DNA from 3 places in the Streptomyces sp. NPDC043861 genome. Region 2 is predicted to be linked to each of the others. Evidence: riboswitches for the same ligand, from Rfam matches in the RefSeq annotation. Region 2 holds a riboswitch; each other region holds the start of a gene.
What was found. A riboswitch is a leader RNA that binds a small molecule or an ion and turns the genes downstream of it on or off. The one in region 2 is predicted to bind cyclic di-AMP.
Positions count from the first base shown of each region.

Region 1: linked by a shared signal. The riboswitch ahead of AC068D_RS16320 (C40 family peptidase) and the one ahead of AC068D_RS27900 (M23 family metallopeptidase) in region 2 are both predicted to bind cyclic di-AMP.
Region 3: linked by a shared signal. The riboswitch ahead of AC068D_RS29855 (C40 family peptidase) and the one ahead of AC068D_RS27900 (M23 family metallopeptidase) in region 2 are both predicted to bind cyclic di-AMP.

Region 1 covers NZ_JBWKDP010000006.1:118,143-125,349, forward strand. The annotation lists gene pcrA (DNA helicase PcrA) at 1-2,409, opposite strand, end outside; cyclic di-AMP (ydaO/yuaA leader) riboswitch at 2,620-2,784, shown strand; gene AC068D_RS16320 (C40 family peptidase) at 2,783-3,958, shown strand; gene AC068D_RS16325 (hypothetical protein) at 4,181-4,534, opposite strand; gene AC068D_RS16330 (C40 family peptidase) at 4,793-5,857, shown strand; gene AC068D_RS16335 (alpha/beta hydrolase) at 6,059-7,198, opposite strand.
Region 2 covers NZ_JBWKDP010000014.1:107,417-114,623, reverse strand. The annotation lists gene AC068D_RS27910 (M16 family metallopeptidase) at 84-1,430, shown strand; gene AC068D_RS27905 (M16 family metallopeptidase) at 1,448-2,830, shown strand; cyclic di-AMP (ydaO/yuaA leader) riboswitch at 3,039-3,201, shown strand; gene AC068D_RS27900 (M23 family metallopeptidase) at 3,215-3,985, shown strand; gene AC068D_RS27895 (GntR family transcriptional regulator) at 4,189-4,872, shown strand; gene AC068D_RS27890 (HPr family phosphocarrier protein) at 5,044-5,325, opposite strand; gene AC068D_RS27885 (bifunctional acetate--CoA ligase family protein/GNAT family N-acetyltransferase) at 5,522-7,207, shown strand, end outside.
Region 3 covers NZ_JBWKDP010000016.1:88,518-95,724, reverse strand. The annotation lists gene AC068D_RS29890 (8-amino-7-oxononanoate synthase) at 1-1,108, shown strand, start outside; gene AC068D_RS29885 (DUF397 domain-containing protein) at 1,164-1,382, opposite strand; gene AC068D_RS29880 (helix-turn-helix domain-containing protein) at 1,394-2,251, opposite strand; gene AC068D_RS29875 (ATP-binding protein) at 2,523-2,969, shown strand; gene AC068D_RS29870 (LysR family transcriptional regulator) at 3,010-3,921, opposite strand; gene AC068D_RS29865 (LysE family translocator) at 4,004-4,639, shown strand; gene AC068D_RS29860 (DUF6328 family protein) at 4,593-5,108, opposite strand; gene AC068D_RS29855 (C40 family peptidase) at 5,176-5,652, opposite strand; cyclic di-AMP (ydaO/yuaA leader) riboswitch at 5,656-5,810, opposite strand; gene AC068D_RS29850 (hypothetical protein) at 6,176-6,487, opposite strand; gene AC068D_RS29845 (ATP-dependent Clp protease proteolytic subunit) at 6,495-7,130, opposite strand.

The sequences.
Region 1 (7,207 bases), on a different contig from region 2:
CCCGAAGTCGATCGTCGCCTGCGCATCCGACCCCGCCCCGGTCACGGCCATCACGGTACCGAGCCCGAACTGGTCATGTGTGACGCGGTCCCCGACCGCCAGTGCGATCACCGGCCGGTCGGTCGTACGCCGCGTCGCGAAGCCCGAAGGGCCGGAACGCGACCGGGCCGACGAGAGCGAGGACGTGATCCCGGACGTCGGACCGGCAGGAGCCGCCATGGGACCAGTGCGCTTCCACTGCAGATGCGCGTCCGGGATCTCCTCCAGGAAGCGCGACGGCGGGTTGTACGCGGGCTGACCCCAGGCACTGCGCATCGACGACCGCGTCAGATAGAGCCGCTCGCGGGCGCGCGTGATGCCGACGTACGCCAGCCGTCGTTCCTCCTCCAGCTCCTTGGTCTGGCCGAGCGCCCGCATGTGCGGGAAGACGCCGTCCTCCATGCCGGTGAGGAACACGACAGGGAACTCAAGACCTTTGGCCGTGTGCAGCGTCATGAGCGTGATGACGCCGGTGCCTTCCTCGTCCTCGTCGGGGATCTGGTCGGAGTCGGCCACCAGCGCGACCTTCTCCAGGAACTCGGCGAGGGTGCCGGACCCCGCCTCGCCGGCCTCCCCGCGCTCCTGCTCGAACTCCAGGGCCACGGCGGCAAGTTCCTGCAGGTTCTCGATGCGGGTCTCGTCCTGCGGGTCGGTCGACGCCTGCAGCTCGGCGAGATATCCCGTTCGTTCGAGCACGGCTTCCAGGATCGTGGCCGGGCCCGCACCGGACTCCACGATGGTGCCGAGCTCCTCCATCAGCGTGTTGAAGCGCTTCACGGCATTGGCCGACCGGGCCGCCATGCCGTACGCCTCGTCCACCCGACGCAGCGCCTGCGGGAAGGTGATCCGCTCCCGCAGCGCCAGCGCGTCGATCATCGCCTCGGCGCGCTCGCCGATGCCGCGCTTGGGGACATTGAGGATCCGGCGCAGCGGGACGTTGTCCTCGGAATTGGCCAGGACGCGCAGATAGGCCAGCACGTCGCGGACTTCCTTGCGCTCGTAGAAGCGCACCCCGCCGACGACCTTGTAGGGCAGGCCGACGCGGATGAAGATCTCCTCGAAGACACGGGACTGCGCATTGGTCCGGTAGAAGACCGCGACGTCCCCGGCCCTGGCGTCGCCCGCGTCGGTGAGCCGGTCGATCTCGTCGGCGACGAACTGGGCCTCGTCGTGCTCCGTGTCCGCGACGTAGCCGGTGATCTGTGCGCCCGCGCCCGCGTTCGTCCACAGGTTCTTGGGGCGGCGGCTCTCGTTGCGCTCGATGACGGCGTTGGCCGCGGAGAGGATCGTCTGGGTGGAGCGGTAGTTCTGCTCCAGCAGGATCGTGGTGGCGTCCGGGTAGTCCTCCTCGAACTGGAGGATGTTGCGGATCGTGGCGCCGCGGAAGGCGTAGATCGACTGGTCGGCGTCACCCACGACGCACAGTTCGGCAGGGGCCAGGTCCTCGTACCCCGTGCCGACCAACTCGCGCACCAGCGTGTACTGGGCGTGGTTGGTGTCCTGGTACTCGTCGACCATGACATGGCGGAACCTGCGCCGGTAGTGCTCGGCGACGTCCGGGAACGCCTGGAGCAGATGGACGGTGGTCATGATGATGTCGTCGAAGTCCAGCGCGTTGGCCTCGCGCAGCCGCGCCTGGTACATCCGGTAGGCCTCGGCGAGCGTCTTCTCGAAGCCGTCGGCCGCGCTCTCGGCGAAGGTCTCCTCGTCGATCAGCTCGTTCTTCAGGTTCGAGATCTTGGCGGTGAAGGACTTCGGCGGAAACTTCTTGGGGTCGAGGTCAAGATCGCGGCAGACGAGTGCCATCAGCCGCTTGGAGTCGGCGGCGTCGTAGATCGAGAACGACGAGGTGAAACCGAGCTTCTTGCTCTCCCGGCGCAGGATGCGGACGCAGGCACTGTGGAAGGTGGAGACCCACATGGCGCCCGCGCGCGGCCCGACGAGGTGCTCGACGCGCTCCTTCATCTCGCCCGCGGCCTTGTTCGTGAACGTGATCGCCAGTATCTGGCCGGGGTGGACATGGCGGGTCGCCAGCAGATGGGCGATCCGGTGGGTCAGCACCCGGGTCTTGCCGGAGCCGGCACCGGCCACGATGAGCAGCGGGGCGCCGGTGTGCACGACGGCGGCGCGCTGCTGCTCGTTCAGCCCCTCGAGAAGCACGGCCGGGTCCACGGCGGGGCGCGGCGCACCGTCGCGGTAGTACGCGTCCCGTGCGGGGGGCACGTCGAATGCGCCCTCGAAAAGGTCGTGCGGGACCTCCTCGTGGGGCCCGTGCTCACCGTGCTCGTCGTGCTCGGGCGGCGGGGGCTCCTCCGAGGCCGAGGTGCGCTGGAGGTCCGCCAGGAAGCTGTCGTCAAAGAGGCTGCTCATCGCTCTACGAGTCTAGGCCGCCGCACCGACAGCCTGTCCCCGCCTTCGACGACAACCCGCCAACCACCCTACGTAGCGCATCAATCACCATACGTAAAGGTAACGAAAATGTATCGGGCATATCGCACATCGACCTTCACAGAAGCACCACGATGTGGCTAGCGTGCTCGCCCAGGCGGCCCGTTCCCCTCATCGGCGACCGACGCCAATCGGGCGGCCACGCCGAATCCGGGCTTTCCGCAAGGAAGTTCGGAACCGGGGACCCACCATGCACAACTGGGGTGAATCGGGCCTGGCTCAACTCGGCCCGTAGGACAGCCTTCCGATCCGTCCGAACCCGACAGCTAACCCGGTAGGCGGTCGACGGAAGGAGATGCCGGCCTTGGCGTCGCATCGCAAGACGCAGACCCGTACGCGCCCACGTACGAAAAACTCCGCCGTCGGTTTCACGACGGCCGCCCTCGCGGGTGTCACCCTGCTCTCCACCCAGAGCGCCCAGGCCGAACCGAGACCCAGCATCGAAGAGGTCCAGAAGAAGGTCGACGACCTCTACCGGCAGGCGGGTACTGCGACCCAGCAGTACAACCAGGCGAAAGAGGACACCACCGAGAAGCGCCACGAGGTCGACCGGCTCCTCGACGATGCCGCCGAGCGCACCGAATCCCTGAACGAGGCACGCCGCGAACTCGGTTCGTACGCGGCCGCCCAGTACCGGACCGGTGCCGTCACGCCGACCGCCGCACTGCTCTTCGCCGACAGCCCGCAGGCGTACTTCGACCAGACCCATCTGATGGACCGGCTCTCCGACGAGCAGCGCGGCGCCGTCGCCGATTTCGAGGAGCAGCGTGCCGCTGCAGCGAAGCAGCGCGCGAAGGCGACCAAGAGCCTGGAGACCCTCACGGCTTCCCAGGAGTCGCTGCGCTCCAGCAAGGAGAAGGTCCAGCAGAAGCTCGCCGAGGCCCGGACGCTCCTGTCGAAGCTGACTGCCGAGGAGAAGGCGCGGCTCGAGGCACTGGAGCAGAAGCGCGAGGAGGAGGCCCGCCGCAAGGCCGAGGCAAAGGCCCGCGCGGAGGCGGAAGCGGCGGCCAGGGCCGAGGCCGAACGCCGGGCGAGGGAACAGGAACAGAACCAGCCCGGCACGGACCAGGGTTCAGGCACCGGGAGCGGGACCAGTACCGGGACCAGTTCCGGCACGTACGCCGCGAAGGCCGAGAAGGTCCTCTCCTTCGCACGTGCCCAGATCGGCAAGCCGTATGTCTGGGGCGCGACCGGTCCCAGCTCGTACGACTGCTCCGGCCTCACCCAGGCCGCCTGGAAGGCCGCCGGAGTCGATCTGCCGCGCACCACCTGGGATCAGGTCGAGGTCGGCAGTCGCGTGGCGACGAAGGATCTCCTCCCCGGCGACCTGGTCTTCTTCTACGACGACATCAGCCACGTCGGCATCTACATCGGCGACGGCCGGATGATCCACGCCCCGAAGCCGGGTGCGAACGTCCGCGAGGAATCGATCTACTACATGCCGATCTACGGGAGCGTCCGCCCCGTCTGAAGGCTGTCCCGGCACCCCGTCCGGACGGTGCCGGGCCCGCACTGCCGACCGGACAGACCCGACCGTGCCGCAAACCGCTTTCGACCGGGGCGGGTTGCGGCGCGTCGGCATCACCCCGCGCCACGTCGCCGGCGCCGGGCGGCTCGCCCCACCGCTGCCGGCATGGAGCCGGACCGTGCCCGGATGCGCGTCACGCCGTCCGGGCCCGGACCCGGGCGGGCGTCAGGTCCACAACGTCGCGATGAAGATGTTGGCCACCGTCAGAGCACCGATCGCGCCGAACAGCGCCTTGTCCACCTGCTCGTCGTCCCGCTTGACATAGACCAGGGCGAGGATCACCACCAGCACCGCGAGCTTGATACCGACCTTGAGGTTGTTCACCGCCTGGCCGTCCGCCTCGTTGAGCCCTACCAGCGCCACACCCGTGACCAGCATCGTCAGCGCCCCGTGCAGCATCGCGGGCGTGAAGCGCGCCGTCCCCTGCCCCATCGCCTTCATCTGGGTCAGGAAGCCGCCGAGCAGCGCCGCAATACCGATGATGTGCAGGGCGACGAAGACATTGATGAGTACGTCCATGGCACCGGAGCCTAGCCTTACGGTCCGAAAACGACCCGGCCGGTCCGACTGACGCCAATTCCGGTCATGACGCCTCTCCCGGGCGCCGCCGAGGCTTAGCGTCCTCCCCCAGGTGGCCGACTCCCACCGCCGCCACACGTCCGGGGCGGCGCCGTCGGCCGCCACGCCGATGGATCCGGCGACGGGCTGTTTCCCCTGTGCGGCCCGCCGCCGGACTCCTTCGACGTGAACCGCAGGACTCCGGAAGGACTGGCCCTCGTGGCAGCGCACCGCAAACCCAAGCAGCGCACGCTCTCCCGCCCTGCTGCCCGTACCGCGCTCACCCTCGCCCTGGCCGGTGCCGCGACCGGCACGGTCTTCGAAGGCGCCGGGCATGCCGAACCCGGCCTCACCCCCGAGCAGCTGAAGGCGAAGGCCGACAAGCTGTACCAGGAGGCGGAGGAGGCGACCGAGAAGTACAACGGCGCGAAGGAGGCGGCGGCGCAGGCCCGCGATTCGCTGGACGGGCTGCGGGACGAGGCCGCCCGGCGTACCGAGCGGCTCAACACCTCCCGCAATGCGCTCGGCTCGATCGCCACGGCGCAGTACCGGGCCGGCGGCATCGACCCGGCCGTGCAGCTCGCGCTCTCCTCCGACCCCGACCGCTATCTCGCCGGGGCGGAGCTGGCCGAGCGAGCCGGGTCCCGGCAGACCGCGGCGCTCGCCGGGCTGCGCAAGCAGGCGCGGGAGATGTCCCAGCTTCGCGCGGAGGCGGACGAGCGGCTGACCGAACTGACAGCACGGCAGGCCGAGCTGGCGCTGCACCGGACGACCGTACGCAAGAAGCTCGCGTCCGCCGAGGCGGTGCTGGCCCGGATGACCGCCGAGCAGCGCGCCGCCTATGCGGGCCAGGACGGAACGGCCGCCGGCTCGCGGGCCGCCCGGGACGCCGCCCGCACCGCCGTTCCGGGCGGCGGGCCGGTCGCCGCGCCCAACTCCCGTGCCGCACAGGCTGTTGCGTACGCCTACGGTGCGCTGGGAAAGCCCTACGTCTGGGGCGCCACCGGGCCCTCCTCGTACGACTGCTCAGGGCTGACCCAGGCCGCCTGGCGCTCCGCGGGAGTGTCCCTCCCGCGGACGACGTACACCCAGATCAACGCGGGCAGCAGTGTTCCCCGCTCCCAGCTGGCGCCCGGAGACCTGGTCTTCTTCTACTCCGGCATCTCGCACGTGGGGCTCTACATCGGCGGCGGACAGATGATCCACGCCCCACGGCCGGGTGCACCCGTCCGGATCGCGCCGATCGACCAGATGCCGTTCGCGGGCGCCACCCGGGTCGCCTAGGGCCTCTCGTTCGGATCTTGCCGGGCTCGCGTGCCCCGGCACGCACGCTCGCAGCGTTGTCGTCGGTCGCCCACGCTCCGCGTGGGCTCCCTCCTCCGCCTTGCGATCGCACGCACCGGACCCCGCTCACCGATCCAGCCCGTCCAACCGAAAGACCCCAGAAGGAGTTCCGCGGCACCGGCCGCCCTCGTCCGCCCCGGGTCAGCGGCCGGCCGCCGATGTGGTCGGTGCCCCCTCCGCAGCGACCTGGCGGGTCAGCCAGCGGAAGACGTCCGGGACCTGCTGCTTCCAGCCGTCGGTGTCATGGGCGCCGCCGACCTCGACGACATCGACGCTAGTCGGCGGCTTGGCCGCGGCACGCAGGGCGAGCCCCGACTCGAAACCGTCGCCCTTCGCCCCGGAGACGTAGAGCGCGGTGCGCGGTGCGACCGGAGCCGCCTCCAGGAGGCTCAGGGGGTTGTTGGCGCGGCGCAGCTCGGGATCGTAGGCGGCGATGGAGGCCTTCTCGGCAGCGGGGTCGTTGTAGCCGGACAGGCTCACGCCGGCGCGGTAGCGGTCCGGGTGCGCGACGGCGAGCTTGGCCGCGCAGTGGCCGCCCGCCGAGTAGCCCGCGACCGCCCAGCCGCCGGGCCGCTGCGAGGCGCGGAAGCTGTCCATGACCGCCTTGCGCACGTCGACGCTGAGCCAGGTGTCCGCGTTGATCCGGCCCGGTGCGTTGGCGCAGCCCGTATCCATCCCGCCCAGCAGCGTGGTCCGCGGGGAGACCAGGATGAACGGTGCGACCTCACCCCGCTCCATGAGGGGCTTCAGCTGCTCCTGCACCCTGAGCGAGGTGAACCAGGCCCGGGACGAGCCGGGGTAGCCGGGCAGCAACTCGACGACCGGGAACTTCGTGTCCCGGTAGGCGGGGTCGTCGTACTGCGGCGGAAGCCACACGTACACCTCGCCCCGTACACCTGAGAGCTGTCCGTCGAACTCCGTGACCCGCACATCCGGCCCCACGTTCGGATCGTCCGCGGGCTTGAAGGTCTGCTTCGAGGACGGCAGATCGGCGAAGCGCACCCCGCCCATGCCGTCGTGGCCGAGGTCAACCGCAGCCGTGACATGGTCCCCGGTGCCGAGCAGGTCATCCCAACTGCCGTACAGGCCATTGCTGTTGTTCACGGCGACGAAGACCACGAGCAGCGCCGTCGCCTGTGCGAATCCGACCATGAGAAGTCGGGCGGCTCCACGTACGAGAGATGGTCCACGCACCCGGCTCCACAGAGCCAGCGGAAGCAGCACGGCGACCACGGCCAGCGCGATCGCGGCCACGAAGAAGGGAGTACCGGTCAAGCTCATCACGGACAG
Region 2 (7,207 bases):
ACTGCCGGGAACTTCGCCAGGTGTCGGCGGGCTTGCATACAGTGGCAGGACATTCACGACGCGATCGAAGGGACCACATGCCCATGGGTCACACGGCCACAGCCCAGGCCGGCTCCGGCGGCCTGACAGCGACCGAGCACCGCCTGGCCAACGGCCTGCGCGTGGTGCTCTCCGAGGACCGCCTGACCCCGGTCGCCGCGGTCTGCCTCTGGTACGACGTCGGCTCACGCCACGAAGTCAAGGGCCGTACGGGCCTGGCTCACCTTTTCGAGCACCTGATGTTCCAGGGGTCCGCCCAGGTGCCGGGGAACGGACACTTCGAGCTGGTGCAGGGAGCGGGCGGCTCGCTCAACGGCACGACCAGTTTCGAGCGCACCAACTACTTCGAGACCATGCCCGCCCATCAGCTCGAGCTCGCGCTCTGGCTGGAGGCCGACCGCATGGGCTCGCTGCTCTCCGCGCTCGACGACGAGTCCATGGAGAACCAGCGCGACGTCGTCAAGAACGAGCGCCGCCAGCGCTACGACAACGTTCCGTACGGCACGGCCTTCGAGAAGCTGACCGCCCTCGCCTACCCCGAGGGCCACCCGTACCACCACACCCCGATCGGCTCCATGGCCGACCTGGACGCGGCGACCCTCGAGGACGCCCGGGAATTCTTCCGCACGTACTACGCGCCGAACAACGCGGTGCTGTCGGTCGTCGGTGACATCGACCTGGAGCAGACGCTCGCCTGGATCGAGAAGTACTTCGGCTCCATCCCGTCCCACGACGGCAAGCAGCCGCCGCGCGACGGGTCCCTGCCCGACATCATCGGCCGGCAGCTGCGCGAGGAGATCGTCGAGGAGGTGCCCGCCCGTGCGCTGATGGCCGCCTACCGGCTGCCGCACGACGGGACGCGTGAGAGCGACGCCGCCGATCTGGCGCTCACCGTCCTCGGCGGCGGGGAGTCGTCCCGCCTGCACAACCGCCTGGTGCGCCACGACCGCACGGCGGTCGCCGCGGGATTCGGTCTGCTGCGGCTCGCCGGTGCCCCCTCGCTCGGCTGGCTGGACGTGAAGACGTCCGGCGGGGTCGAGGTGCCCGAGATCGAGGAGGCCGTGGACGACGAGCTCCAGCGGTTCGCCGCCGAGGGCCCGACGCCCGAGGAGATGGAGCGCGCCCAGGCGCAGCTGGAGCGCGAATGGCTGGACCGGCTCGGCACGGTCGCCGGCCGTGCCGACGAACTGTGCCGGTACGCCGTGCTGTTCGGAGACCCGAAGCTGGCGTTCAGCGCCGTCTCGCGGATCCTCGACATCACCGCCGAAGAGGTGCAGGCCGTCGCCCAGGCACGACTGCGCCCGGACAACCGGGCGGTGCTGGTGTACGAGCCGGTCGGGGCCACCGAGGACAACGACGACGCACAGGACGCAGAGGGGGCCGCACAGTGACCGACGCTGCCGTGACCATGGACTTCCACCCGCAGCCGCAGCCCGGCGAGGCGAGGCCGTGGGCCTTCCCGGCCCCGGACCGCGGCACACTCGACAACGGACTGACCGTCCTGCGCTGCCATCGCCCCGGCCAGCAGGTCGTGGCCGTCGAGATCTTCCTCGACGCTCCGCTGGACGCCGAGCCCGAGGACCTCGACGGTGTCGCGACGATCATGGCGCGGGCCTTGTCCGAGGGCACCGACAAGCACACGGCGGAGGAGTTCGCCGCCGAGCTGGAGCGGTGCGGCGCCACCCTCGACTCGCATGCCGACCACCCCGGTGTGCGCCTGTCCCTCGAGGTGCCGGTCTCCCGTCTCCCCAAGGCCCTCGGTCTGCTCGCCGAGGCCCTGCGCGCACCGCTGTTCGCGGACAGCGAGGTGGAACGGCTCGTACGGAACCGGCTGGACGAGATTCCGCACGAGACCGCGAACCCGGCCCGTCGCGCCGCCAAGGAGTTCTCCAAGCAGCTCTTCCCTGCCTCCTCCCGGATGTCCCGCCCCCGCCAGGGAAGCGAGGAGACGGTGGAGCGCATCGATTCCGCCGCCGTGCGGGCCTTCTACGAGGCGCACGTCCGCCCCGCCTCCGCCACTGCCGTGATCGTCGGCGATCTCACCGGTGTCGACGTCGACGCCGTGCTCGCCGACACGCTGGGCGCCTGGACCGGTGGCGCGGCCGAGAGCCGCCCCATGCCGCCGATCACGGCGGACGACTCGGGCCGTGTCGTGATCGTCGACCGTCCCGGTGCGGTGCAGACACAGCTGCTCATCGGCCGCATCGGCCCGGACCGCCACGACAGCGTCTGGTCGGCCCAGGTGCTCGGCACGTACTGCCTGGGCGGCACCCTCACCTCCCGACTGGACCGTGTCCTGAGGGAGGAGAAGGGCTACACCTACGGCGTCCGGGCCTTTGCCCAGGTGCTGCGCTCCTCCGCTCCTGCCGTCCCCGGAGGGGCCACGGGCGCGGCCACGCTGGCCATCAGCGGCTCCGTCGACACCCCGCACACCGGCCCGGCCCTGGAGGACCTCTGGAAGGTGCTGCGCACCCTGGCGGCGGAGGGGCTGACGGACGCCGAGCGCGATGTCGCCGTGCAGAACCTCGTGGGTGTCGCCCCGCTCAAGTACGAGACCGCGGCGTCGGTCGCGGGCACCCTGGCCGACCAGGTCGAGCAGGACCTTCCGGACGACTTCCAGGCCCGGTTGTACGCGCGGCTGACCGAGACCGGCACCGTCGAGGCGACGGCTGCGGTCGTCAACGCCTTCCCGGTGGACCGGCTCGTCACGATCCTGGTGGGGGACGCCTCGGAGATCGAGGGGCCCGTCAGGGAGCTGGGCATCGGTGAAGTGACGGTTGTCACGGGCTGATTGACCGCCCATGGCGTGAAGCGACCCATGAGGGCCCCGTTGACCAAGTGTCAACGGGGCCCTTCCGTATGTCCGTTTTGTTGGAGAGGCTGCCCGTCTGGGCTGTGGCATGCACTACAAATCTTCGTGACCGTTTGGTGATTGACAGATGTCCGGCCTAGCGTCATCTGCGCTGTCCGCCAGTTGCACCCGCCGCACCCGCGGCATCGGACAGCCATCGCCGAGTCCCCGTCGGGCGCGAGCCTGGGGAGCCGGGGACCCATATGTCCCTGGGGTGAATCGGACGCCTTCGCGCTCGCGCGGAGGGGCCCGTAGGAGACCTTCCTGCTCCGAACCCGTCAGCTAACCCGGTAGGCGAGAAGGAAGGAAAGGATCAGCCACTACATGGCGTTCACCCGTGCCACCGGGAAGCATCGTGCTCCGAGCAGGCTGTCGCGCAGGCGTGCGGGTGTCGCGGGAGCCGCGGCCCTCGCCACCACCGGCGTCATCGGAACCCTCGCCTCCCCGGCGCTCGCCGCCGACACGGAAGCGTCCTCCGTCGAGGACACCGGTCTGAACCAGATCGTCGCCGGCGACATCCTCGCCGAGCAGGTAGACGCCCAGGCCGACGCCCAGCAGCACGAGGCCGAGCTGATCGCCGCCAAGGCCAAGGCCGAGGCCGAGGCGAAGCGGAAGGCGGAGGCCCGCGTCAAGGCCGCTCGTGAGGCCGAGGAGCGCGCCGCCCGCGAGGCCGAGCGCAAGCGCCTGATGACCTACACCCTCCCCGTCGCCGGTTCCTACGTCAGCACCGACTACCACGCGGGCGGTGCGGTCTGGTCCTCCGGCAGCCACACCGGCGTCGACTTCCACGCCGCGTCCGGCTCCTCGGTCGTCGCCGTCGGCACGGGCACGGTCGTCGAGGCGGGCTGGGGCGGTGCCTACGGCAACAACGTCGTGATCAAGATGAACGACGGCACCTACACCCAGTACGGCCATCTGTCGTCCATCGGCGTCTCCGTCGGCCAGCGGGTCACCCCGGGCCAGCAGATCGGTGTCTCCGGGTCGACCGGCAACAGCACTGGTCCGCACCTCCACTTCGAGGCCCGTACGAGCCCCGAGTACGGCTCGGACATCGACCCCGTCGCGTATCTGCGCGGCCACGGCGTCAAGGTCTGACGCTCGCAGCGAGCAGTACCCGCAGCGAGCAGTACGAAGGCCCCGGCCCGGTCATCGAGACCGGCCGGGGTCTTCGGCATATTCAGGCCAAAAGATATCCACGGATTGCTGTAGGCCATCGGAAATTGCGGCCCATTGCAATAGAGTCACCGAACAGACGTCGCTCGACTGGGTTTCGCGTGGATTAAAGGCGGAGGTTTGGTATGCGCATTCCTGCGCGCTCGGTATGCACGGCGATCCGTGACGACATCGTCTCCGGTGTCTTCGAGCGCGGCAGCCGGCTGGCCGAGGAGCAACTGGCGCGCCGGTACGGCGTCTCACGGGTCCCGGTGCGCGAGGCTCTGCGCACCCTGGAGTCGGAGGGCTTCGTCATCACCCGCCGGCATGCCGGTGCATGTGTTGCGGAGCCCACCGAGCAGGACGCCGCCGACCTCCTGGAGATACGGATGCTGCTGGAGCCGCTGGGCGCGGCGAGGGCCGCCCGGCGGCGCACCGAAGCCCACCTCAAGGTGCTGCGCGGCCTGGTCAGGCTGGGGCAGGACCGGGCGCGCCGGGGTCAGGCCGAGGATCTGCGGTCGCTGGGGGCCTGGTTCCACGAAACCCTCGCCCAGGCCTCCGGAAGCCCCGGCCTCATCGCGCTGCTCACCCAGCTCCGCCACAAGATCGCCTGGATGTACCACGTCGAGCAGCCCGCCCGGCCGGTGGAGGCATGGGGCGAGCACGGCGCGATCGTGGACGCCGTTGCGCGCGGCGACGTGGAGCGCGCGCGGGCGCTCACCGCGGTGCACGCGGAGCGGACGACGGGGGCGCACCGATTGAGGATTCCGGCGCCGGGAGCGGTGAGGGCTTCGCAACATGCCGTAAACACGGCGAGCGCCCGCCATTAACACGAGCACCGTATACAAAGAGCGGGTATTCAATTCAAAGAACAGCGGAACCGCGGGACCGGGAATTTACGGTCGTCGCGGCTCCGGTGTGCGAATTGATTGCCGGGCTCGCCGGTGTTTTCACGGCCGACTTTCCGCCCTGGTCGCGGGCCGGGCGGGAGCCCGTTCCGATCAGACCGTCTCGGGGAGTTCCTCGAGGCCTTCGGCGACGAGCTTCGCGAGTCGGTCGAGGGCGGCCTCGGCGCCGTCGGCGTCCGAAGCGAGCACGATCTCCTCGCCGCCCTCCGCGCCCAGGCCGAGCACTGCGAGCATCGAGGCGGCATTGACCGGCGTGCCGTCGGCCTTGGCGATCGTCACCGGGACGCCGGAGGCCGTGGCGGCACGGACGAAGATGGAGGCGGGGCGGGCGTGGAGGCCCTCGGCCCAGCCGACATTGACGCGGCGCTCAGCCATGGTGATGCCCTTCAAGTCCTAGCGGTTGTCTAGACCAGTATCTCATGTGCTGCGGATGGCACGGGACGGGCCTGCGATCCTCTTCCGTCCGTCGTCCGGACCTCGCGGACCGGGTCGTCCGGCTGTCCCGGGTGCACCCAGACTGCACCCCCGCTTCGGGCTTCGCGACCGGTGTCCGGGTCGTAGTCTTGCCCCCATGCAGACCCCGTCGGATCACGCGTACCCCGACCACTGGGAAGCCGACGTGGTGCTGCGTGACGGTGGCACCGCGCGCATCAGGCCCATCACCACGGAGGACGCCGAACGGCTCGTGAGCTTCTACGAGCAGGTTTCGGACGAGTCCAAGTACTACCGCTTCTTCGCGCCGTACCCCCGGCTCTCGGCGAAGGACGTGCGCCGTTTCACCCACCACGACTACGTGGACCGGGTGGGTCTCGCCGCGACGGTGGGCGGCGAGTTCATCGCGACCGTCCGCTACGACCGCATCGATGCCACCGGAATGCCTGCGTCCGCACCTGCCGACGAGGCCGAGGTCGCCTTTCTGGTGCAGGACGCGCATCAGGGGAGAGGCGTGGCATCCGCGTTGCTCGAACACATCACGGCCGTGGCGCGGGAGCGTGGGATCAGGCGGTTCGCGGCCGAGGTGCTGCCCGCGAACACCAAGATGATCAAGGTCTTCATGGACGCCGGTTACACACAGAAGCGCAGCTTCGAGGACGGGGCCGTCCGTCTGACGCTGGACCTGGAGCCGACTGCCGAGTCGCTCGCAGTGCAGCGTGCCCGGGAGCAGCGCGCCGAAGCGAGGTCCGTGCAGCGACTGCTCGCACCGGGGTCGGTCGCGGTGATCGGGGTGGGCCGTACACCGGGTGGAGTGGGCAGGGCCGCCCTGCGCAATCTCCTCGGATCGGGCTACACCGGGCGGATGTACGCGGTGAACCGCTTCCTTGCGCCGGATGTGCGCGAGCTGGACGGTGTGCCGGCGTTCCGCTCGGTCGCGGAGATCGGGCAGCCCGTCGATCTGGCGGTCGTGGCCGTCTCCGCCGAACGTGTGCCGGACGTCGTCGCGGACTGCGGGGAACACGGGGTGCAGGGGCTGGTCGTCCTGGCCGCGGGCTACGCGGAGAGCGGAGCGGAAGGGCGGTCCCGGCAGCGTGAACTGGTGCGGCAGGCGCGCTCGTACGGGATGAGGATCATCGGGCCGAACGCCTTCGGGATCATCAATACGGCGGACGCCGTCCGGCTGAACGCCTCCCTCGCCCCGGAGTCCCCGGCACCCGGCCGGATCGGGCTCTTCACCCAGTCGGGGGCGATCGGCATCGCGCTGCTCAGCGGGCTCCACCGGCGAGGTGCCGGGCTGTCCTCGTTCATCTCGTCCGGCAACCGGGCGGACGTGTCCGGGAACGACTTCCTGCAGTACTGGTACGAGGACGCGGACACCGATGTCGTTCTGCTGTATCTCGAATCGATCGGCAACCCCCGCAAGTTCACCCGCCTCGCGCGACGCACGGCCGCGGTCAAGCCGGTCGTGGTCGTCCGGGGTGCGCGGCACAGCGGCAGCGCGCCGCCGGGACATGCGGTGCCCACGACAAGGGTCCCCTACGCCACGGTCTCGGAACTGCTCGCGCAGGCAGGCGTGATCCGCGTCGACACCGTCACGGAGCTCGTGGACGCCGGGCTGTTGCTGGCCGGGCAGCCACTGCCGGCGGGGCCGCGCGTCGCGATCCTGGGCAACTCCGAGTCGCTGGGCCTGCTGACGTACGACGCCTGTCTCACGGAAGGGCTGCACCCGCTGCCGCCGCGCGATCTGACGACGGCGGCGACGCCCCAGGACTTCTGCGACGCACTGGCCGAGGCACTGGGGGACGACGCGTGCGACGCGGTC
Region 3 (7,207 bases), on a different contig from region 2:
GCGTCTGCGCGCGGATGCGGGCCTCGTACGCATGCTCCGGCCGCGAACTGCCGACGCCGCCCTGCTCGATCTCGCGAGCAACGACTACCTCGGCCTCACCCGCAGGGCCGAGGTCACCGAGGCGGCGGCCGCCGCCGCCCGCCGCTGGGGTGCGGGTTCCACCGGCTCCCGGCTGGTCACGGGCAGCACCGAACTGCATGCGGAACTCGAGCGTGAGCTGGCCGAGTTCTGCGGGTTCGAGGCCGCACTGGTGTTCTCCTCCGGATACGCGGCCAATCTCGCCGCACTCACGGCGCTGAGCACCCACGGCTCCCTGATCGTGTCCGACGCGGGCAACCACGCCTCGATCGTCGACGGCTGCCGGCTCTCGCGGGCGGAGACGGCAGTGGTGCCGCACGCCGATCCGGAGGCCGTGTGCAAGACGCTCGAGGTCCACCCGGGCCGGCGTGCCCTCGTCGTCACCGACTCGGTCTTCTCCGTGGACGGAGACGCGGCGCCGCTGACCGCGCTCGCGGACGTCTGCCGCGCGCAAGGAGCGGCTCTCGTCGTCGACGACGCGCACGGTTTCGGCGTTCTCGGGGACGGCGGCCGTGGTGCACTGCATGCCGCCGGGCTGGCGGGCGCAGCGCACGTCGTCGCCACCCTGACCCTGTCCAAGTCCCTGGGCAGCCAGGGCGGCGCCGTGCTCGGCCCGGCCCGTGTCATCGACCATCTGGTGAACGCGGCACGGACGTTCATCTTCGACACCGGCCTCGCCCCGGCCGCGGCCGGGGCCGCTCTGGCGAGCCTGCGGCTGCTGCGCCGCGAGCCGGGATTCGCCGACCGTGCCCGTGCCGTCGCGGCCACCCTCCACGAACGGCTGACGGGGGCCGGGCTGACCGCCGCACGCCCGGACGCGGCGGTCGTCTCGGTGCAGGCACCGTCACCGGAGGCGGCCGTGGGATGGGCGGCGGACTGCCGGGCGGAGGGGCTGGCGGTCGGCTGCTTCCGGCCGCCGTCCGTGCCCGACGGCATTTCGCGGATCAGGCTCACCGCGAGGGCCGATCTCACGGACCGGCAGATCGACGAGGCCGTCGCGGTCGTCCTGAGGACGGCGCCGCCCCGCTGAGCCGTGGCCCGGGGCCGCCTTCGCGGCCCTGAGGGTCCTCCGGGCGACGGACCTGTCAGCGGGTGGCGTCCTCGCGCAGTCCGTGGACGAAGCCGCTCCATGCCCGGGGCGAGAAGAGCAGCGGGGTACGCCGGACGTCCTTGGAGTCGCGCACGGCGAACCTGCCGTCGGCGCAGCGCGCCGCCTCGACGCAGTTGTTCATTCCGACGCTGCGGCTGCTGCGCCGCCATGGGGTGCAGATCCGGGTGCGCATGCATATCAGGTGATCAGACATGGGCGTGCCTCCTACGCGCCGTCACCGATCCCGGTGATGAGGGCCAACGAGTCCTGGAGCGGGAGCGCGTGCGCCTGCATGGTGCGGAACGCGGCGCCGTACGCCTCGAGGTCTTCCTTCCGCTCCAGATAGAGGCTACTCGTCAAGTGGTCTAGAACAACTACGTCCAGATCAGAAGTGGTCGGAAATGAGAAAATAACGAAAGGCCCGGTGAGGCCCGCATAACCGCCCGTCGAAAAGGGAAGCACCTGAAGCCGCACATGGGGCAGTTGGGCCGTCTCCAGTACCCGTGCCAACTGCGCCCGCATCACCCGGGGCCCGCCCACCTGCCGGCGCAGCACCGCCTCGTCCAGGACGGCGCTGAACTGGAGCGGACGCTTCCCGTGCAGCACTTCCTGCCGGGCGAGTCGTACCTCCACCAGCGAATCCACGGTCGCGGCGGACACACCGTCCAGTGCCGAACGGGTCACCGCCCGTGCATAGTCCGGGGTCTGCAGGAGGCCGGGCACCACCGAGGTCTCGAGGGTGCGGGCGGAACTCGCCTGGGACTCCAGACTGATGAAGTCCCGGTACTGGGGCGGAATCACCCCGCGGTAGGCGTGCCACCAGCCCGTGCCGCCGCCTCCCGCCGACCCGGCGAGCGCCCCGAGTAGTTCGCGCAGCCGAGTGTCCGTGATCCCGTAGGCGTCGAGCAGCCGCATCACATCGGCCGGTTTCACCCCGCTCGCCGCGGTCTCTATCCGGCTCACCTTCGACTGATGCCATCCCACCAGCCGGGCAGCCTCCCGGCTGGTGAGGCCCGCGCCGAGCCGCAGCCCGCGCAACTCCTCACCGAGCTTGCGGCGGCGCACCACCGGACCCTGACGCACGCAGCCGCCTCCTTCCGGACTTCGGCGAGCCGCCCGGGGGACCGCGGCCACCGATGACGCAGCCACCCAGTGTGCGCCCAAATACGTTCTCGCGTAGCAGAGTTCACTGCTTTGAGCGACAGATATATGCATATCCGGGGGGATCGAGGGTTACGGGGTCATCAACGGTGGCAGTCTGAGGACCAGCGCAGTCCGGGGCCGCTCCGGCACATCACCGCTACGTGTCGCCACGTGTCGTCATCCGGCCTCGGTGGGAAAGGGACGGCCCGCCATGGCAGACCACCAGGAAGCATCCATCACTCTGCCGAGCGATCCCGCCTCGGTCTCCGCAGCGCGGAGATACATCTCCGGCGTTCTCGCCGAATGGGGCCTCCCGGGGGAGGTGGAAACGGCCGACACCGTGCGGCTCATCGTCTCCGAGCTCGCGACCAACGCCGTGCAGCACACTTTCGGGCAGTCGCCGACCTTCACCGTCGACGTCCGGCTCGAACGCGACGAGCACCTGAGTATCGGCGTCACCGACAGCCATCCGCGCCACCCGCAGCGGCTGCCCGCCGCGGTGCAGCAGGACAACGGCCGGGGCATGGTGATCATCCGATGGCTCACCGCCGAGCACGGCGGGCGGCTGTCGGTGATCCCCACTCCTGACGGTGGCAAGACCGTTCGTATCGCGCTGCCCTGGCCGCCGGTGCCCGCACCCGTCCAGAGCCCGGAATGACTGCACCGCGGCGACCGTGACGCCGGTTCGCGCCGTTGCACTACCCGGTGGCCTGTGCGAACCCGGCGCGCAGCAGGGCCAGCAGAGAGCGGGCTGCGGGACCGGACTCGTCGCCGCGGTGCGCCACGGAGATCGTGCGGCGGAACGCAGCGGGCTCGAGCGGCCGCACCCCGAGCGGCGTCGTCGCCGTTCTGGCCACCATCTCCGGTACGACCGCGACCCCGAGCCCCGCGCTGACCAGTGCGCAGACCAGCGCATACCCGGGCGACTCGCAGACCACGGCCGATGTCGCCCCCGCCCGCGCCAGCGCACCCTCCACACCCCTGCGGGGAGGGTGCGAGGGCGCACTGCTGATGAGAGGCCGGCCCGCGAGCTCATCGACCGGGAGCCGTCCCGAGCCGCCGGCCAGCAGCTGCCCCGGTGCAGTCACCAGCACCAACTCCTCGACCAGCAGGGGCTCCAGAAGGACACCCGCGGGCAACGGGTACGGTTCGCCCGGTTCGTACTCGTGCGTCAGGGCCAGGTCCACCTCGCCCGAGGCCACCGCGGCGACCCCGTACGGCGGTTCGTACTCGGCCACGGTCAGTTCCACATCCGGATGGGCCCGGCGGAACGAGCTCAGCACCGGCGGCAGGAGATGGACGCCGGCCGTGGTGAACGTGCCCACCCGGAGCCGGCCGCCGGACAGCCCGGCCAGCCGGGCCAGTTCATGTCGCGCGCGGTCCATCTCGTCCAGCACCCGCCGGGCATGCGCGGCGAGCACCTCACCGGCGGGCGTCAGCCGGGTTCCGCGATGATGGCGGACCAGCAGCGCCGCCCCCGCTTCGCGCTCCAGCTTGGTCAGCTGCTGGGAGAGCGCGGGAGGGGTGTAGCCGAGGCGGCCCGCGGCCCGGGTGATCGAACCGGCCTCGGCGACCGCCACCAGTGCCGCCAGCCGTGTCGGGTCGTACATCTGTGCCCCTTAAGCGTTCCTTCAGGCAGACCCAGGAGATTGCAAGTACACGCTAAGGGCTGTCGTGGTCCAGGGTGGGGTCATGGACGCACAGCTGATCGCCTTCGTCGGGGTCGCGGCGGGCATGGTCGCCATGCCGGGCGCAGATTTCACGGTCGTCGTACGCAATGCCCTGGCCTCCCGCTCCGACGGCGTCGCCGCCGCGCTCGGGGTGGCCGGAGGACTGGTCGTCCACACCGCGTTGGCCGTCGCAGGACTCGCGGCGCTGCTGGTCGCCGTGCCGGTCCTGTACCGGACGCTCCAGTTCGTGGGGGGTGCCTACGTCCTCTACCTGGGTGTACAGGCCCTGCGCAATGCTCTCCGGCCGAGGCCGGCGGCCGTAGGGGACGCCGAGCGCTTCGTGACCGGCACGGGAGCCGTGCGCAGTCTGCGCCAGGGCTTCCTCACCAATGTGCTCAATCCCAAGGCGCCGGTGCTCTTCCTCAGCCTGCTGCCGCAGTTCGTGCCGGACGATGCCGCGGTACTGCCGCGCACGCTGCTGCTGGCCGGCATCGTCGTGGCACTCGCACTCGTCTGGTTCCCACTGGTGGCGCTGCTCGTGGACCGGCTGGGACGGTGGCTTCGCCGGCCGCGGGCCGCTCGCACCGTCGAGGGCGTCAGCGGCGGGGCTCTCACCGCTCTCGGCCTGGCTCTGGTGATCGCTCCGGCGGCTCGCTGAGCCTCCGGCCGAGGACCAGGGGCAGCGCCCCCCACAGCAGGACGCAGACGAACAGGGTCGTCGCAGCGGCGGCGACCCCTTCGGGCGTGCCGTGCACGACATCGACGACCAGCAGTACCGCCGAGGTCAGGGCCAGGGCGAGCACCGCAAGGCCGATTCCCGCGAGCCGCGAGGAGACCGAGACGATCTCCCGTTTGGCGCCCCTGCGGAACAGTCCGCGGTGCACCGCCGCGGGTGCGGTGAACAGCGCTGCGGCCACCACGGCCAGCATCAGCGTCGTCACGTACGTGCCTCGCTGGAACGAGTCGAGGGACGGGAACCGGGCGGTGAAGGCGAGGGTCAGCAGAAACGCGAACAGGATCTGTACGCCGGTCTGGATGACCCGCAGCTCCTGCAGCAGCTCGGCGAAGTTGCGGTCCGCTCTTTCGAGCTCGGACTCGTCGCGCGAGGCACGGGGATCGTCGGCCATGTATGACGAATTGCCCGTGCCCCGCGGAACCTGTCACCTCACTGGGCCGTTTGCCCGTCCGTGCAGGTCAGCGCACGCGTCCATAGCGGACGCTCTTGGACCAGATCTTGCTCAGTTTGACGACGGAGCCGGTCTTGGGGGAGTGCCAGATCTTTCCGTGACCCGCGTAGATCCCGACGTGGTAGATGTTCCCGCGGTAGTGGAAGAACACCAGGTCGCCCACCTGGCGGGTGGATGCACGGATGTGCCGCGTGCGGTTGTACTGCGCCTGTGCCGTGCGCGGCAGGGCCTTGCCCGCCTTCTTGTACGAGTACAGGGTGAGCCCCGAGCAGTCGAAGCGGTGCGGGCCCGTGGCGCCGTACCGGTACGGGGCGCCCTTCTTGGAGGCGGCCACCTTGAGGGCCTTCGATGCGTGTGCGGTGGCGGCCTGGGCCTCCTGTGTGCCGCCCGGTACGAGCAGGGAGCCGCCGACGGCGGCGATGGTGAGAGCCGAAACGGCGCCCGTCCGGGAGAGCAGGGACGGACCGTGTGTCTGCGCAGTCATGCGCAACCCTTCGTCAGCCGCCTGTGAAGGATGACCTGTCGGGTTCGGGCCAACGAAGATGCCCGGCCGCGCAAGCGGCTTCACCCCAAGGCCCTGCCGTGTCGGCGGCCGGGCCGTACTGCGTGGGTCCTCCACTCCTGCCGAAGCACTGATGTCGACCAGGCATCCGGTGCGGCGGCAGGACTCGGCGTCCGCCCGGACCGCCCCGCCGCGGTGGCGGGGGCTTGTCGTCCCAGGGATCTTGACGCACGAACTGCCGGATTTCCGAGTCGAAACGGCGATTTGTGAGGCTCCTCACCACTGATCCATTCAGGTGGACGGACCCATTTGGCCGACGGACGAGGGAGGCGTGACGAGCGCTGGACCAGCAGCGGAACCTCTCATTCCGCCGAATGGCCCATCAGGTTGCGCAACTCGCACGGCACTTATGTCGAAGCCACGCCTACGCCGGTTGGCCGACACCCACTCGTACGCCTGCCCACCCCCGCAGCCGCGCCTCCGTCGCCGCTCTCCGGGCGCCGGTTCAACTGGTCGGCTCCGGAGGGACGATGATTCGCGCCGCCCTTCGCTCCCCGTCCAACACCCGCAGTGCGTGGGCAAGTGTGGGGGTGTGGAGCTCGCTCTCGCCGCGGGCGTGCATCAGTGCGAGCGCGTCCCGGAGGCCAACAGCGTGTGCGGCCAGTGCCTGTGCGGCGCGCAGGGCGGCATAGGTGTGTGCGGCGCCCCCGGCCGGGTTGATTCGTCCGAGCTGGTCGACGACTTCGAGATAGCGGTCGATGAACTCGCTTTCGGCGCGCGTCAGTGCGGGCAGCGGTGGCAGTTCCGGGAGCAGCACCGACGGCTCACCGGGCCGAGGGGGAAGCGGCGGACGTCCTGCGGCTCTTGATGATGTGGTCGACGAGGCCGTACTCCCTGGCTGCCGGCGCATCGAAGACGGTGTCGCGTTCGAAGGCGGAGGAGATCTGCTCCTCGCTTCTTCCGGTGTGCCGCGACAGCATCCTGGCCATCTCCTCGCGCAGTCGCAGCAACTCGCGTGCCTGGATGTCCAGATCGGTCGGCTGCCCCTCCACGGGCTCGGTCATCGCGGGCTGCCGGACGACGACCCTCGCTCCCGGCAGCGCCATGCGCTTGCCGGGAGTCCCCGCCGCGAGCAGCACGGCGGCCGTGGAGGCAGCCTGGCCCAGACATGTCGTCGCCACATCGCAGGTCACCACCTGCATCGTGTCGTAGACGGACATCATGGCGGTGATGGAGCCGCCCGGGGAGTTGATGTAGAGGCTGATGTCCTGGTCGGGGGCGGCGTGCTCGAGGTAGAGGAACTGGGCGATGACGTCGTTGGCCGAGGTCTCGTCGATGGGCGTGCCCAGGAACACGATCCGCTCCTCCATCAGCTTCGAGTAGGGGTCGAGCGTGCGAAGGCCGACGCTGGTGCGCTCGGTGAGCTCCGGCAGGACGTATCGGGCGTAAGGGCGGTTCATGGCGTACCTCTCCTCGTCGCTGAAGCGGTCGTGCGGTGCGGTGGGTCGTGCGGTGCGGTGGATCTGTAAAAAATGTA